Regions from separate parts of the Ewingella sp. S1.OA.A_B6 genome, predicted to be linked through region 2. Evidence: predicted binding sites of a transcription regulator. Region 2 holds the regulator's gene; each other region holds the start of a gene.

Region 1 (5,786 bases), on a different contig from region 2:
CTATCTTATGGAACGACGGACGCAGTTTTAAACAATGTCTGGAACTGGAAAAAACCGTGCCCGAATCCCGCCATATCACAGGAAACGTCATGATGCCGGGCTTCACAGCGCCTAAACTGGCATGGATAAAACAGCATGAGCCTGAGGTATTTAACCAGATAGATAAAGTATTGCTACCCAAAGATTACCTGCGCTGGCGCATCAGCGGAAATTTTGCCACTGATATGTCAGATGCAGCGGGGACTATGTGGCTGGATGTCGCTAAACGCGACTGGAGTGACGCCATGCTCAGCGCGTGCTTCCTGCATCGGAAGCAGATGCCTGAGCTGTTCGAAGGCTGCCAGATGACGGGCAAAGTTTCAGCCGAACTGGCAAAACGCTGGGGCATCGGGTGCATACCGGTGATTGCGGGTGGCGGTGACAATGCGGCAGGTGCGGTAGGTGTTGGCTTATACCGTGCAGGTCAGGCCATGCTCTCTCTCGGGACGTCAGGCGTCTATTTTGCGGTTAGCGACGGTTTCCTCAGTAATCCACAACAGGCCGTACATAGCTTCTGTCACACCTTACCCGATACCTGGCACTTGATGTCCGTGATGCTCAGCGCTGCCTCTTGCCTTGACTGGGCTGCAAAACTGACCGGGATGGCCTCGGTAGGTGACTTGCTGAAGCTGGTTGAGCAATCGACGCCCTCAGAAACGCCGGTATGGTTCCTGCCCTACCTGTCCGGCGAACGAACGCCGCACAATAACCCGCAGGCCAAAGGCACGCTGTTTGGTCTTACGCATGAGCATGGGCCAGCGGATATCGGCCGTGCAGTACTTGAAGGCGTAGGTTTTGCCCTGGCAGAGGGCATGGACGCGCTGCATGCCACCGGTCTGAAACCGGATTCGATCATCCTGATTGGCGGTGGCGCGCGCAGTCCTTACTGGCGGCAAATGCTGGCAGATATCAGCGGTCAAGTTCTCGAATATCGCACCGGTGGGGATGTGGGCCCAGCACTGGGCGCGGCCAGACTGGCGCAAATTGCCATGAACCCGCAGAAATCCCTGGCGCAATTACTGCCAGCTTTGCCTTTAGAACAAACCCACCAGCCGGATAAGGTCAGGCACCTCGCCTACAGCTCCCGTCGCAAGGTATTCAGTGAGCTGTATCAACGTTTATTACCCTTAATGAGTTGAATTTCGCTTACAGACAGCACTGTACATGGAGCAAGTGCACTTAAGCCAAAAGGCGCTCGAAAAAGCGCCTTTTGGTGTTCATCCTACTTATTCCCCTACAACCTACTCGTTCTTCTGAAGCAGGAATCGATATATCAATCCACCCACAACGCCACCGATTAACGGGACAAGCCAAAATACCCACAGTTGCTCTAGTGCTCATGACCCCTGGAGTTATCTTTAAAGTGGGGAATTCAATAGTAATGTAACTTTGTGAAGATTTTTCATGGCCAGAACATGATCCACTCGCACCCGATAATCTCTGCATAATTTTCTGCATATCAAGTGCCTCCTCGCTCAAAAATGGCATACACTCATTCATTAATTTCATACTCAGTTTTGTGGTATAGATCACGCTTTAATTGTATGATGAATACGTCACCCCACTGGAAAGAAGGCTATGCGCAACATCATAACGCTGTTATTGCAGTATATCAGGGCATTTGTATTGATTTACCTCTGCCTGTACGCAGGTATTGGTGTTTCATCATTGCTGCCGCTCACCATCCCTGGCAGTATCATTGGTATGCTGATCCTGTTTACCCTGCTCTGCACCCAGATCTTACCTTATCGCTGGGTGAAACCCGGCTGTAATGTGCTGATTCGCTATATGGCATTACTGTTCGTGCCCATTGGTGTCGGCGTAATGAGTTATTACGATGTGTTGCGTACTCAGTTTGGCCCGCTGGTCGTCTCCTGCTTTATCAGCACGCTAATCGTGTTGTTGGTCACCGGTTACTGCTCCCACTATGTTCACCGGGAGCGTCCGGTCACCGGCGAGGCGGAGGAGAAACCATGATCGACATTCTGTGGTCCCTGCCCTTAACGTTGCTGGTGTTTTTCGGCACTCGCAAATTGGCGGTGAAGCTCAAACTGCCGTTGCTCAATCCGCTGTTGATGTCGATGGTGATCATCATCCCTTTGCTGCTGATCACCCATATCCCTTATGCCCGTTATTTCGCCGGCAGCAAAATACTCAACGACCTGCTGCAACCCGCCGTGGTCGCGCTGGCTTTCCCGCTGTATGAGCAGTTGCATCAGATCCGCGCGCGCTGGAAGTCGATCATCAGTGTTTGTTTTATCGGTAGCGTGGTGGCGATGGTCACCGGCACCGCCATTGCTTTATGGATGGGTGCCACACCTGAAATAGCGGCGTCCGTATTGCCAAAATCTGTTACCACGCCGATAGCTATGGCTACGGCACAATCCATCAACGGAATACCGGCCATCAGTGCGGTGTGCGTTATTTTCGTCGGCATTTTAGGTGCGGTGTTTGGTCACATTATTTTGAATATTCTGCAGATCACGACCAAAGCCTCACGCGGTCTGGCGATGGGTACGGCCTCACATGCACTGGGCACCGCTCGCTGCGCTGAGGTGGATTTTCAGGAAGGTGCGTTCAGTTCGCTGGCGCTGGTGATCTGCGGGATCATCACTTCGCTGCTGGCCCCGTTCCTGTTTCCGGTGTTATTAGCAGTATTTGGGTAAATTCGTAGAGGATTGAAACGCTTGAGGGGCTGACAGATCAACGCTAAAAGGTGTATGCCACCCTGCTCTTTGCAACACAGAGTGACATACAAAGCTGAGCGCACCCGGTTTAAGCATGCTCAGAAAAGCGTGTCAGAACGGAGACTTTGCCCCTCCGTTCTGGAAAGCAGATCAGTATGAAAGGATCAGGAGTTCATTTTAAAGAGTGACATGCCCTGCATGTTACTGAAGGTTTTGTACGACGCCTGCAGTGCAACCTGCTGTAGAGAATATTGTGAAATGACCGCTGTCCAGTCGGCATTGACCAGCGAGCTGAGTTTGTCACTGTTAGTCAATTTGCGGTCATCTCCCAGCGAGTCCAGCTTATCGAGTTCACTCAGTTGAGTACCCAACTCGGAACGTACAGACAGCACATTGTTGAGCGAGTTACGCAGGCCACGGTTGGTCTTATCAATCGCGTCGGTGTAATCAGTATCGTTAGGGAAATCTTCTTTCGACGTTTTCAGCGCCTTCAGCGCGGTATCAATGGTCTTAAACAGATCAGACTCACTCGCCGAACCGTCAGGCTCTTTTACCGCATCCCCGGTCAACGCATTAAATACCTGCGAACCTGTATGGTTGATGATCATGGTGCGGCTGGCATCAACCTGCTGGGAAATAGATTGCGTGCCGCCGTTATAGGTCACAGCGCCGGTAGTGGCATCGGTGGTAAATGGCGGTTTATCGCTGTTATAACCGGCAAAAATATAGCGCCCATTACCGTCGGTGCTGTTGGCCAGGTTCAATATCTGATCCTTAATGCCCTGCAGCTTGGTCGCCAATGAACTACGGTCATCGTTGCTCAATGTACCGTCGCCGGCCTGAACAATCAGCGTCTGTGCGTCCTGAATACTCGATGTCACATTCTGTAGTAATGACTCTTCCTGACTCATGCTTTGCGTGGCAAAAGTACGGGCAACCCCATACTGATCGTTCTCAGCCTGTGCCTGCTGAACCATCACCGCCTGCGATGCAGCCAGAGGGTCATCAGAAGGTTTATTAACCTTCAGACCGGTCGCGAGCTGTACGCTCGTATCTTGCCAGCGTGACTGTGCATTGAGGACGCTGTCCATATTTTGCTGGTAAATCAAATTTGTACTAAGGCGCATAGCATCAATTCCTTATCGCATCAAAGTGTTTAATTAACGGATGTTGATGATCGCGTCGAAAATGGTAGACGCCGTCTGGATCACCTGCGCATTAGCCAGATAATATTGCTGAAAGCGCTGCAAATCGCCGTACTCTTCATCAGTATTCACACCGGAAATTGACTGCTGTTGCGCACTCAGTTGCGTCACGATGTTGGTCTGCGCGGTATTATTGATTTTCAGAGTCGATACCTGATTACCAACGTTACTCACCATGCTGGCGTAAGCCCCTGACAGCGTAGATTTACCTTCTACCAGCTTGGCCGTTTGTAAGTTGAGCAATTTCTGGGCGTTGCGGTTGTCACTGGCGCCCACGGCACCGGTGACCGGATCCACTTCGCTGGCGGCAGCAATTTTTGAAGAGTCGGTGATTACCAGATTAAGGCTACCGGCCACACCGCTGACGGTTTTTACCGTGAAGCTGTCTTTGGCGTTCGGTGTACCGGTAACAGAAACTTCCAGTCCGTCGAAATTCAGGGTTGGGGTGCCTGAAGTGTCAGTGCCCGCCGTTGGGGTAATTTTTGCGCCATCTGACGTACGGGTCGCGGTCCAGGCTGTGCCGTCATAAGACATTACGTAATCACTGGCTTTAACCGCAGAAACATTGCTGAAGGTTGCGCTAACTACTGCATTACCCGTGTTTTTGATGTTGGAGACGGTGGATGGCTGGTTGAAGCTGAAGAAGTCTCCGCCCTTATCGCCGTTCATGTCGAAGCCGCCTTGGTTGACAGTGTTGAAACTGTCGCCCAACGACAGCGCTAACTGACCCAACTGGTTAATGGCCGGATCGAGATTGTCTTTACGGAAGTTCAGTACCCCGCCCAGTGCCCCTGTCGTGATACGGCTTTCAGCGATTTCAGATACTGTGCCGTCCGGCTGTGTAACACCCACCGTCAGTTTGCTGGTATCTGCACTGGACGGGGTTGCCACGATAGTGCGGGTGTTTGACCCCTGCACTAACGGCACGCCGTTGGCGAAAGAGACGTTATACGCATCACCATCTTGCTGGGTTACCGTCACGCCCGCGATATCGTTTAGCTGGCTGACCATCTGATCGCGCTGGTCGAGCAGCGCGTTGGGTTCCTGGCCTGTCGTACCACGGGTGGTGGTAATTTGGGTGTTGAGCTTAGCAATCTGCGCCGCGAAATTATTGATCTGATTGACGTTGTCGGTGATCTGCTGATTGACCCCGCTACTCATATCTGCCAGATATTTCGCTGAACTGTTGAACTGCGAGGTCATCCCCTGAGCCTGTCCGAGTACCGCCTGCCGCGCGGCGCTGTCGCCTGAGTTACTGGTCAGCGTTTGCAGGCCGGTGAAAAACTTCTGCATGGCGGTCGAAAGACTGGTAGTGGTGTTTGACAACAAATCATCAATCTGTCCGGCCTGTGCATACTGGGTAGAGAGCGCGCTATTAACGTTGCTGGCACCCATTAACTGATTCACAACAAACGCATTATATTCACGGTTAATGCTGCTGACGCTAACGCCGTTACCGATGTAGCCTGCTGCAGTATTCGTCCCATTGCTCTGGCCAATAATTGCCGTCTGGCGGTTATAACCGGCCACGCTGACGTTGGCGATGTTATTACTGACCGTACTGAGCGCAGCCTGCGCCGCATTCAGCCCGCTCATTGCGGTATTGATCAAGCTGTTGGACATAAGTGTTTTATCCCAAAGTGACGCCGGCTGACGTTTTTATAAATTTAAGGGTTGTGAAAATCGGGAGCACTCCCTATTCCCCTGCTGCTGGTCTCTAAACTGATGTTTAGCTCTAAACTAGAAGTGTTATCGGCCTTAGCTGATGAAACTTGAGAGTTAATCGTCAGAAAATCTTACTCAAATCGGTGCTGTAAGCTTTTACCGCCTGCTGGCCTGCACCTTTGATTTTTTG
Region 2 (5,786 bases):
TGATCGCACAAGGCCCCTGACGAGAAAATTATTCATCTTATGCATGAATCCTTTCGCCCTCTGCGCGGAGCCAGTAATCCGCATCTGCAAACGCTGCTGCCGCGGCTGGTACGCCGGCACATGATGCTGCAACCGCACTGGCAGCGGCTGGATACCCCAGATGGAGATTTCATCGATTTAGCCTGGAGCGAAGACCCGGCGCAGGCGGAGCATAAACCGCGCATGGTGCTATTCCATGGTCTGGAGGGCAATTTCTACAGCCCTTATGCTCACGGTCTGCTGCATGCCTGGCGCGAACAGGGTTGGCTCGGTGTAGTGATGCATTTTCGCGGTTGTAGCGGTGAGCCAAACAAAATGCAACGCATTTATCACTCCGGTGAAACCGAAGACGCACGGTTCTTTCTCAATTGGCTGAATGATACTCACGGCGCCGTGCCAACCGGTGCGGTCGGCGTGTCGCTCGGAGGTAACATGTTAGCCTGCTATCTTGGGCAGGAAGGGACAAACTGCACGCTCAAAGCAGCGGTCGTGGTGTCCGCACCGCTGATGCTGGAACCTTGCGCTGACCGGCTGGAGCGCGGTGTATCGCGTATTTATCAGCGCTACCTGTTGGATCAGCTTAAACTAAATGCCTCGCGGAAACTGGAGAAGTACCCGGGGACGCTGCCAGTCACGCTACAACAACTAAAATCGATGCGACGCATTCGTGAATTCGACGACGCCATCACGTCCAGGGCCCACGGTTTTGCCGATGCGCTGGATTACTACCGCCGTTGCAGCGGACTCCCTATGCTGGCGCAAGTGCGCATTCCGCTGCTGATCATTCATGCCAAAGATGATCCCTTTATGACCCCGGAAGTCATCCCCTCTCTCGCTGATTTACCGCCAGGCATCGAGTATCAATTAACCGAACACGGCGGCCATGTCGGGTTTGTCTCCGGTAACCTGCGTAACCCGAAAATGTGGCTGGAACAGCGCATTCCGGCCTGGATAGCACCCTATTTAAAGAATTAAAGGAATTTGAGTTGTGATTATTCCCTGGCAAGAACTGGATACTGAGATCCTAACCAGCGTGATTGAAGCTTTCGTACTGCGCGAAGGTACTGACTACGGCGAGCAGGAGCGTTCACTCGAGCAGAAAGTGGAAGATGTACGCCGCCAGCTGAAAAGTGGCGATATCCTGCTGGTATGGTCCGAACTGCACGAAACACTGAACATCATGCCCCGCAGCCAATTCCGGGCGGGAGAGGAAGAACGCCAGAACGACTGGAACTGAAACAAAGATAAACAGCAACGCGACAAGCCGCGTTTGATTTGTAATCGAATGAATAAATATGTTAGTTAATAGATTAATTATGCCTCGATTTTGTCACGACTTTTGGGCGCAGTAGCGTCACCATTACTATGGAGTCATCAGCCCTATGTCAGCCAAACATCCCGTGATTGCTGTCACCGGTTCGAGCGGTGCAGGCACTACCACCACTAGCCTGGCGTTTCGTAAGATATTCCAACAGCTTGGCCTACGCTCTGCTGAACTGGAAGGCGACAGTTTTCACCACTTTACCCGCCCGGAAATGGACGCAGCAATCCGTAAAGCTCGTGATCTGGGCCGCCACATCAGCTATTTCGGCCCGGAAGCCAATGACTTTGGTTTACTGGAACAAAGCTTCAAAGAGTATGGTGAAAATGGCAGTGGCCGTTCCCGTAAATACTTACATACTTATGACGAAGCGGTTCCTTATAATCAGGTGCCGGGCACCTTTACGCCGTGGGAGGCACTGGAAGAACCGACCGACGTATTATTCTATGAAGGACTGCACGGCGGCGTAGTGACCGACAAAATCGATGTCGCCTCTCAGGTAGATTTGCTGGTCGGCGTGGTGCCGATTGTTAACCTCGAGTGGATCCAGAAACTGGTACGTGACACCGGTGAACGGGGCCATTCGCGTGAAGCAGTCATGGATTCAGTGGTGCGTTCAATGGATGACTACATCAACTACATCACCCCACAGTTCTCCCGCACGCACATCAACTTCCAGCGCGTACCGACGGTAGACACCTCCAACCCGTTCGCTGCCAAGGCCATCCCTTCACTGGATGAAAGCTTTGTAGTGATTCACTTTCGCGGGCTGGACGATATAGATTTTCCTTATCTGCTGGCGATGCTGCAAGGTTCGTTTATCTCGCACATCAATACGCTGGTGGTGCCGGGCGGTAAAATGGGGCTGGCGATGGAGCTGATTATGGCACCACTGGTGCAGCGCCTGATGGAAGGGAAGAAGATTAAGTGAGGAAGATGCCGCACGCCTAAGCACTGCGGCATTTAGTCACTCACTCCGGCTCAACCACTTCAAAGCTATGAGTGATGGAGGCGGCTTTACCCAGCATCAGAGATACCGAACAGTATTTTTCAGCCGACAAGGACACCGCGCGCTCAACCACTTTATCTGACAACTCTTTTCCGGTGACAATAAAGTGCAGGTTGATATGAGTGAACAGCCTCGGTGCTTCCTCACGGCGTTCAGACGTCAGTTTGACTTCGCAGTTCTGCACATCGTTGCGGCCCTTTTGCAAGATAGACACTACGTCGATGGCGCTGCAACCGCCCATCGACATCAGCAACATCTCCATCGGGCTTGGGGCTTTATCGCCCGCGTTACCGTCCATTAAAACCTGGTGACCTGACGCAGATTCACCCAAAAACGTCAGCCCTTCTACCCACTTTACGCGTGCCTGCATAATGCCTTACTCCCGCTGCTTTCATTTAAACTGAATTCTTCTCAGACTACCCTTTTAGGAAAAAACCAGCAACGTAACCCGATCGCCATCATGCTGAAGCGAGACAACAGAAGACACTCGCTCAAACCTGTGCTACAAACAGAGCCGATACATACTTTTCAGTAAATTGCGGTGATGGGTTTGTGGTTTTCATATGAAACCACGGTGTTAACAACATTTATAACGCTGTTACACTCCGACTCCCGCTTGCAGCATTACTGGACAGTTCTTATGCTAAAAGGGCGCGCATTTTTAAGACGCCGTACAGGGAACTCTGAGCCCTGTGATTTTGGGCAGCGATAATAACAGAGGATAATAACTAATGGTTCTCGGCAAGCCACAAACAGACCCTACTCTCGAATGGTTCCTGTCTCACTGTCATATACATAAATATCCGTCCAAAAGTACGCTGATTCACCAAGGTGAAAAAGCCGAAACGCTCTACTACATCGTGAAAGGGTCGGTTGCCGTCCTGATTAAAGATGAAGAAGGCAAAGAGATGATACTTTCCTACCTGAACCAAGGTGACTTCATCGGCGAGCTGGGACTCTTCGAAGAAGGCCAGGAGCGTAGTGCATGGGTTCGTGCTAAATCTGCTTGCGAAGTGGCTGAAATCTCTTATAAAAAATTCCGCCAGTTAATTCAGGTTAATCCAGACATTCTGATGCGTCTTTCTGCTCAGATGGCGACTCGGTTGCAAGTGACTTCGGAGAAAGTGGGTAACCTCGCCTTCCTCGACGTGACGGGCCGTATCGCGCAAACTTTGCTGAGTCTGGCAAAACAGCCGGATGCGATGACCCACCCGGATGGTATGCAGATCAAAATAACCCGTCAGGAAATTGGTCAAATCGTCGGCTGTTCACGCGAGACGGTTGGCCGTATCCTCAAGATGCTGGAAGATCAGAGTTTGATCTCCGCTCACGGTAAAACGATTGTCGTTTACGGCACCCGTTGATTCCCTGAAAAACGGCGCGACAGGCAACTGTCGCGCCGTTTTTATTGGAGAATAGGGAAACCTCAAGCGCTCAACACTTTCCCAATGGCTTCCTCAAAGCGATTCATCCCCTCGCTGATGTCTGCGAACTCAATCACCAGGGATGGCGCAAACCGCATGACGTTAGGGCCTGCCACCAACATCATCAGGCCGCAGTCGGCAGCGGCTTTATGGAACTCACTGGCGCGGTTTTTATAGGCGTCAGATAACTCAGCACCAATCAATAACCCCTGACCACGGAATTCTTTGAATACGCAGTATTTCTGATTAATCGCTTCCAATGCCTGAATAAATGCCGCGCGGCGCTCGCCGATGCCAGCCAGAACCTCTGGCGTGTTGATGATATCCAGCGCAGCTTCAGCGACGGCACACGCTAACGGGTTTCCGCCGTAGGTGGTGCCATGCTTGCCGGGTTCCATCACCGAGGCCACGTCTTCCGTCGCCAACATGGCGCTGACCGGGAAACCGCCGCCGAGCGCTTTGGCCGCGGTCAGAATGTCCGGGGTAACGCCGTAATTCATGTAGCTGAACAGCTTACCGCTACGTCCCATGCCGCTCTGCACTTCGTCAAACACCAGCAAAGCCTGATGCTCATCGCACAAATCGCGCAAACCTTGCAAGAATGCCTGAGTGGCTGGCGTAACACCGCCTTCGCCCTGGACCGGTTCAACCACAATGGCGCAGGTGTGATCATCAATGACAGCTTTCACCGCGTCGAGATCGTTGAACGGTACATGCACGATGTCAGCCGGTTTCGGGCCGAAGCCGTCTGAATATTTAGGCTGGCCACCCACGGAAACCGTAAACAACGTGCGGCCATGAAATGCATTATGGAAGGCAATGATTTTGCTTTTGTACGGGCTGTGGCGGTGCGAGGCATAATAGCGCGCCAGCTTGAAAGCGGCTTCGTTGGCTTCTGCTCCTGAGTTGGCAAAAAACACCCGATCGGCAAAGGTGGCATCAATAAGCTTCTGTGCCAATCGCAGTGCGGGTTCGTTGGTAAATACGTTACTGACATGCCACAGAGTTTCACCCTGCTCATGCAAGGCTTTCACCAGCGCAGGATGGCAATGACCGAGTGCCGTCACCGCAATACCCCCGGCGAAATCGACATACTCTTTGCCCTGCTGGTCCCACACACGGCTCCCCTTCCCTTTCACCGGAATAAACTGCGCGGGTGCATAAACCGGCAAAATAACCCGATCAAAAGCGTCACGACTTACCGCTGATTTTTCTGCCATTACCTTCATCCCCTTCAATCCATTACAAGTATATTGCCATTATAAGTATATCTTCAAAACAAAACTAAATATGAAAATATAGTCATAAAATATGCATAAAAAATCACCCGCAGGCAATCGAAAACCAGCTTTTTTGAAAAGTAATTTATTATCACGAATTAACTATCTAAATCTTAAGGAAATTATCCAGCAACTGGTGACCCTGCTCGCTGAGAATGCTTTCAGGATGGAACTGCACACCGTGCAACGGCAGATGATTGTGGGCAATACCCATGATCTCGTCAGGCTGACCATCGCGTTCGGTCCAGGCGGTGAGCGTGAAACAGTCCGGCAGGCTGTCGATGTCAACAATCAGCGAATGGTAGCGCGTCACGGTCAGAGGATTGTTAAGACCACGGAAAACACTCTGTCCGGTGTGACGAATTGGCGAGGTTTTACCATGAACCGCCTGACGTGCCCGCACTACCTGCCCGCCAAAAGCCTGCGCCATGGCCTGATGCCCAAGGCAGACACCGAGGATAGGTAACCGGTTGGCAAAATGGGTGATTGCCGTAAGGGATATTCCGGCGTCGTCCGGCGTACAAGGGCCAGGGGAGATCACCAGATGGGAAGGAGCCCACTGTTCAATATCAGCGAGGCTGAGCTGGTCGTTACGTTTGACCAAAACCTCAGCGCCCAGCTCGCAGAAATATTGATAGAGGTTATAAGTAAAGGAGTCGTAGTTGTCGATCAGCAGCAGCATGGCGGTCCGGGTCTTCAGTCGATGAAAGTAC
Region 3 (5,786 bases), on a different contig from region 2:
AGAATATCGGGGTTGTTAGCCATGGCGCGGGCCAGGCCAACACGCTGACGCATACCGCCGGACAGCTCATCGGGATAGGAATTGGCGTAGTTTTCCAGACTCACCTGACGCAGTGCGTCGAGGGCTTTTTCACGACGCTCCTGTGGCGGAACACCGGCCAATTCCATGCCAAACGCCGTGTTGTCTAACACAGTCAGATGGGGCATCAGGGCAAACGACTGGAATACCATACTGATTTTAGTACGGCGAACCTGACGCAGTTTTGACTCGGAGATCTTGGCGATGTCTTCGCCGTCGATCAGTACCTCACCCCGGGTCGGTTCTATCAGACGATTGAGAAGGCGTACCATGGTGGATTTCCCTGAACCGGACAACCCCATGATGACGAAGATCTCGCCTTCTTCAATGGCCAGACTGGCATCTTTAACGCCAAGTGACAGACCGGTTTTCTCAAAAATTTCTTCTTTACCCTTACCTGCGTCGATCATCTTGAAAGCGCGATCCGGGTTCTCGCCAAATACCTTATAAAGGTTCTTTACTTCGATTTTAATTGCCATGCAATGTGCATTCCTTGGATATAAATAGCCGTGTTGGCTCGATGTCTAGTTTTTGTGTTGGAGCGTATAGAGTCTTACCTGTAAACAAAATAGTGAACGCCTTATACCCTAACACATCGAAATTCTGAGACAAGTCTCGATGTTTCTGATGAATATTCGTGCTCCCTAATCTGGTGCCTTATATTCGTGCATTTATCGTGGCTAATCTGTGCGGGCCGGCGTTGACATTTAATGACAAATTTCAATGCGGCAGGATTTCTTTTTTGGCTAATTATTTTGGCCATATTTTTGCATTTAATATAACTAATTCATTGATTTTTATATAATTAACTCATTTAATTTTTGTGGGGTTTTAGCTGAGAATAATTGCATCAAGGCAAGCGACTTAATACAAATAAATGATTTTGGATGGGAGGGTGAAAATAGATATTTCAACCGCGAGTGAAAGTGGAGAATTTACCGGTTGTCTGAAAGGTGATCGATGGCTTAATTAATGGCATGAGACAGAGCGATGTCGGAAAATTGACCGGCGTTGCCACCGGCAGAGAGGACGAAATTCGACAGGGGAAATAACAGGCATTCTGCGTCAGAACGCTGACTTTTCTTCGTCCACTATTTTCCGATACAAACGGCGTGGGTGGCCGATATTCCCGTACTGCATCTCCACAGCAATAAAGCCAATTTCCACGCAATATTCCAGATAGCGACGGCCGGTAGTTTTACTGATCCCAACCTTTTCCACGACGTCATCCACTGACCAGTTGCGCTCGTCACCTTCGCTGAAAACACGCTGTACTAATTCCAGCGTATTTGGCTCAATCCCTTTGGTGGCAGGGGCTGCAGGCGTATCACTGGCAGGGAGATTATACAGACGATCAAGCGCCTGCTGATCCAGCACTTTGACATGACGCAACTGATGCACCAGTTGCAGAAACCGCTCAAGCGAACTGCGCAGCCGCCTGAATGAAACCGGCTTGATGATGTAGTCGAACGCGCCACCGCGCATGGCCTGGCTGCAGGTATGCATATCACTGGCCGCAGTAATGAAAATCACCGAACAGTCGAGGCTTTTAAGCAGTGCGCTGTCAATAAGCTCAATTCCCTGACCGTCAGGCAAATAGTTGTCCAGCAGCAGCAACCGTGGTCGATAGAGCTGCAGCTGAGTTTTGGCCTGCGCCAGCGTCGCGGCAATACTTACCACCCGCAAGTTAAAATTTTGCTCGATAAAATCGCGGTGCAGCCCAGCCAGATAAGGCTCATCCTCGACGATCACCACGTCCAGCGCGCTGCCCTGATTGATACTGCCAGTTTGTACATTACTGTTATTCATTATCGTTCCTGACTTGCTTACTCGCCCTGCGGCGGATTAGGGATAAACAGTGAAAACACCAAGCCGCGCGGCGCATTGTCCGAAATTTCAATCACCCCACCTGCCTGACGGACATAACGGGACACCACGTACAGTCCGATACCATGTTCGCCTCCTGTGTCGTCCGTAGCCGATGGCGGCTTTGTCGTCACGCCTTGCTCAAAAATTTTCGGGCGTAGCGCCGGCGTCAGGCCGACGCCCTGATCGGCGACTTCTATCAGCAGCTCATCATGGCTGTCCGACAGATAAAACTCGACCGGCTGATGCGGTGCCGGTGCCGCAAGGGTGGCGTCAATGGCGTTATCGATCAGGTTACCGATAATCGACATCAGCTCAGACTCTGTCAACTCCGCAGGCAGGCGGCGAAACTGACAGGCTGGATCGAAACTGAGCTGCACGCCTTTTTCCCGCGCACTGGCATATTTCCCCAACAACAAACCACACAGCGTCGGGGAGGCGAAACGTGTCGAGACAAAATCCAGCACCGCCTGAGCCCCTTCGGACTGTGCCTGAATATAGCCGATCGCCTCGTCGTAGCGCTTCATATGCAGTAAACCTGCCAGCGTTGCCGTCCAGTTAAGTTGTTCGTGGCGCATGATGCGCAGATTATCAGCGTAGCGTTTCACCTGGCTGAGCTGGCTGCTGAGGGTGTTGATATCATTTTTATCGCGAAAGCTAAATACCCAGCCGGTTTGCGTGGCGGGTTCCAGTTCGATACGTACCCGGTTTACTATCACCTGCCGCTGGTTAAAGCGGGTGACTTCATCGTGGCGGTTGGGGGTCGCGCTATCGCTGGTAAAAAATGGGGTATCGGTATGAATCACATCTCGTATGTTTTGGCCGATGAGCGCGGCTTCGGGCTGTGATAACGCCAGCAACTCACGGGCTGCGTGATTTATCGAGATAAGTCGCTGGCGATCATCAATGGCGATCACCCCTTCATAAATGGCTTCCAGCAGCGCTTTTTGCTGGCGAACCAGCAGGGCTATCTCTTTGGGCTCCAGCCAGAACATCTGCTTTTTGAGATTTTTACTGAACAGCCACGAGAAAATAAACAGCAGTACCAACAGCAGCAGGCCGGAGAGCGCCGCCTGCGCCAGTTGCCTGACGGTAATGTCATCGATGTATGACGTGAGATAACCGACCGAGACAATGCCGATCACCTTGTTATGTTCATCCAACACCGGCGCTTTACTGCGTAATGAAATGCCGATGCCGCCCTGACGTACCGAAATGATGGTTTTCCCCGCCAGCACGCCTGCGTTATCCCCGCCGACCATCGGTTTGCCAACGCGATCCGGCGACTCCGAGTGGTACAAATGATTTTCGTGAACGTCACCGACCACAATATAGCTGGCGTCGCTTTTCGCCCTCAGCGGTGCGACTAAACGGGCGATCCCCGCACTGTCATGGGCTGCCACCAATGCAGACAAACCCGGCATCAGGGCAATTTGTGACGCCTGAACCTTGGCGCGGTTGCCGAGATCGTGGTTTAGCTGGCGGTCAATGGTGTGAAAAAGAAATGCACCGAACAGGGCCAGCAATACGCAGGAAAATGCCACCAGAGAGAGAAACAGTTTTATCTGGAATGTAAATCGTAATTTCATTCAGTATGCCAGGGCGGAAGGTGAAGAATAAGCCTAACACGCGTCTTTCACCGGTAACATTCCCCGCAGAGTCAGTTGTGAGCAAAAGCGCATAGACCGCACGGAATGTCGTTAATATCCACACTAACAAAAATGCTAAGCGCGCTATTTACTACAAAGTTGATAAGGATTGCAGCCACCGTAGCATTAACGTCATTAACACCATTACAACCTTTAAATCAGTGGTTTTAATATGAGCAACCTCACAACCCGCCTGCCGGGTGATTTCCTATGCTCATTCTCTGTCGAGTAATTTATAAAGAAGAGAGCCATGCCATGAGCACAACCGATGACACCTATCTGGTTGCTAAAGATCCCAAGACGCAGCCCCTTTCCGCCAAAGAACGCTGGTGGCATATTCTGGATAATTACAAGATAGGGATCATTCCGCTGCCGTTCTTCCTGCTGGCGGGCGTGCTGATTTTGCTTGATTGCCTGAACGGAAAGTTGCCCAGCGATATTGTGGTGATGGTGGCGACGCTGGCGTTCTTTGGCTTCGCATGCGGCGAGTTTGGCAAGCGTTTACCGCTGGTGGGTAAAATGGGGGCGGCGGCCATCTGTGCTACCTTTATCCCGTCTGCGATGGTGCACTACGGTCTGCTACCGGACGTGGTGGTGGATTCCACTATCAAATTCTACAAATCCACCAACATTCTCTACCTGTATATTTGCTGCATTATTGTGGGCAGCATCATGAGCATGAACCGCCAGGTGTTGATCCAGGGCTTTGTGCGTATTTTTGTGCCGATGTTGTGTGGTGAGATTGTCGGCATGTTGGCCGGGCTGGCGATGGGCACGCTGCTGGGTCTGCCGCCGTTCCAGACCTTTTTCTTCCTGATCTTGCCGATCATGGCGGGTGGGGTTGGCGAAGGGGCGATCCCGCTGTCAATGGGTTACGCGACCATTCTGCATATGGAGCAGGGCGTGGCACTCGGGCGTATTTTACCGATCGTCATGCTTGGCAGCCTGACTGCCATTGTGCTGGCGGGTGTACTGAACCAGGTTGGGAAACGCTACCCGCATCTGACCGGCGAAGGCCAACTGATGCCGAGTAAGAAAGGTATGCTTGACCATGGTCTTGAGGTGTTTACCGGTAAGCCTGACGTTAATGCTCTTGCCTGTGGCGCTCTGCTGGCGATCCTGCTGTATATGGTAGGGATGCTAGGTCAACATCTGATTGGCTTGCCCGCACCGGTCGGCATGCTGTTTGCCGCTGTGGTGTTGAAACTGCTCAACGGTGTTTCACCGACCATTCAACAAGGTTCGATGGTGGTGTATAAATTCTTTCGCACTGCCGTGACCTATCCGGTGCTGTTTGCCGTTGGCGTGGCGATCACACCCTGGCAGGAGCTGGTGAACGCTTTCACCGTGCAGAACCTGTGCGTGATCGTCACCACCGTCTGCGCACTGGTCGGCACTGGCTTCTTTGTTGGGAAAAAGATCGGCATGCATCCGATCGACGTTGCCATTGTTTCCTGCTGTCAGAGCGGGCAGGGCGGCACCGGCGATGTGGCGATCCTCACTTCCGGTAACCGCATGACGTTAATGCCGTTTGCGCAAATCGCTACGCGTATCGGTGGCGCTATCAATGTTACCGTCGGTTTGCTGGTACTGGCGAAGTTTTTCTCCTGAACCATAACGCCTCCCTTTCGCCGGAAGGGAGGCGTTTCCCAATAAAAAGGATGAATAGTCCTTTTTTAGACTCGTTGTAGCGTGGTTGTTTTTTATGCTTCAGTTGTTATTTGCGCACTCAACAACGAGTCACCGGCCTGCTGTTTTATGAACGCTTTATTTGTCCGAAGACGCCTGCCAGAGATTCAATTCCCCGTCAGCGACATATTTATCGATCGCCGCCAGCTCGTCTGCGCTGAAACGCAAATTCTCCAGTGATTTCACGTTTTCATCCAGTTGCTCAGGGCGGCTCGCACCAATCAGCACCGAGGTCACACGGTCGTCTTTCAACAACCAGCTCAGCGCCATCTGTGCCATTGTCTGGCCGCGTTGTTGCGCCATTTCATTGAGCAACCGCAGGCTGTTCAGATTGGCGTCGGTGAGCATTTTGGCATTCAGCCCGCGCACTTTATTGCCTTCGGCCTGCATCCTTGAACCGTCCGGAATACCGTTGAGATATTTACCGGTCAGCAGCCCTTGCGCCAGCGGCGTGAACGCGATACAGCCCGCGCCATTTTGTTCCAGCGTATCCAGCAAGCCGCT

Evidence for each region. The regulator CRP, encoded in region 2, controls carbon source genes, mostly activating them, when cyclic AMP is high. The targets are predictions, from matches to a motif close to ATGTGANNNNNNTCACAT.
Region 1: ACMV8I_RS06405 (CidA/LrgA family protein) is a predicted target of CRP. The motif match lies at 1,557-1,574, and genes of this name have one in related genera.
Region 3: ACMV8I_RS19995 (2-hydroxycarboxylate transporter family protein) is a predicted target of CRP. The motif match lies at 3,764-3,781, and genes of this name have one in related genera.

The regions. Positions count from the first base shown of each region.
Region 1 is NZ_JBLJFK010000001.1:1,337,102-1,342,887, forward strand. Features, by position in the region: gene xylB (xylulokinase) at 1-1,178, shown strand, start outside; partial or broken gene ACMV8I_RS06400 (aquaporin) at 1,281-1,376, opposite strand; gene ACMV8I_RS06405 (CidA/LrgA family protein) at 1,618-2,016, shown strand; gene ACMV8I_RS06410 (CidB/LrgB family autolysis modulator) at 2,013-2,705, shown strand; gene flgL (flagellar hook-associated protein FlgL) at 2,891-3,853, opposite strand; gene flgK (flagellar hook-associated protein FlgK) at 3,887-5,554, opposite strand; gene flgJ (flagellar assembly peptidoglycan hydrolase FlgJ) at 5,718-5,786, opposite strand, start outside.
Region 2 is NZ_JBLJFK010000009.1:13,262-19,047, forward strand. Features, by position in the region: gene ACMV8I_RS15725 (hydrolase) at 40-1,014, shown strand; gene ACMV8I_RS15730 (YheU family protein) at 1,028-1,276, shown strand; gene ACMV8I_RS15735 (phosphoribulokinase) at 1,422-2,291, shown strand; gene ACMV8I_RS15740 (OsmC family protein) at 2,332-2,739, opposite strand; gene crp (cAMP-activated global transcriptional regulator CRP) at 3,101-3,733, shown strand; gene argD (bifunctional acetylornithine/succinyldiaminopimelate transaminase) at 3,796-5,013, opposite strand; gene ACMV8I_RS15755 (aminodeoxychorismate synthase component II) at 5,180-5,755, opposite strand.
Region 3 is NZ_JBLJFK010000017.1:17,609-23,394, forward strand. Features, by position in the region: gene proV (glycine betaine/L-proline ABC transporter ATP-binding protein ProV) at 1-557, opposite strand, end outside; gene ACMV8I_RS19985 (response regulator) at 1,144-1,887, opposite strand; gene ACMV8I_RS19990 (ATP-binding protein) at 1,905-3,533, opposite strand; gene ACMV8I_RS19995 (2-hydroxycarboxylate transporter family protein) at 3,849-5,204, shown strand; gene mgrA (L-glyceraldehyde 3-phosphate reductase) at 5,361-5,786, opposite strand, start outside.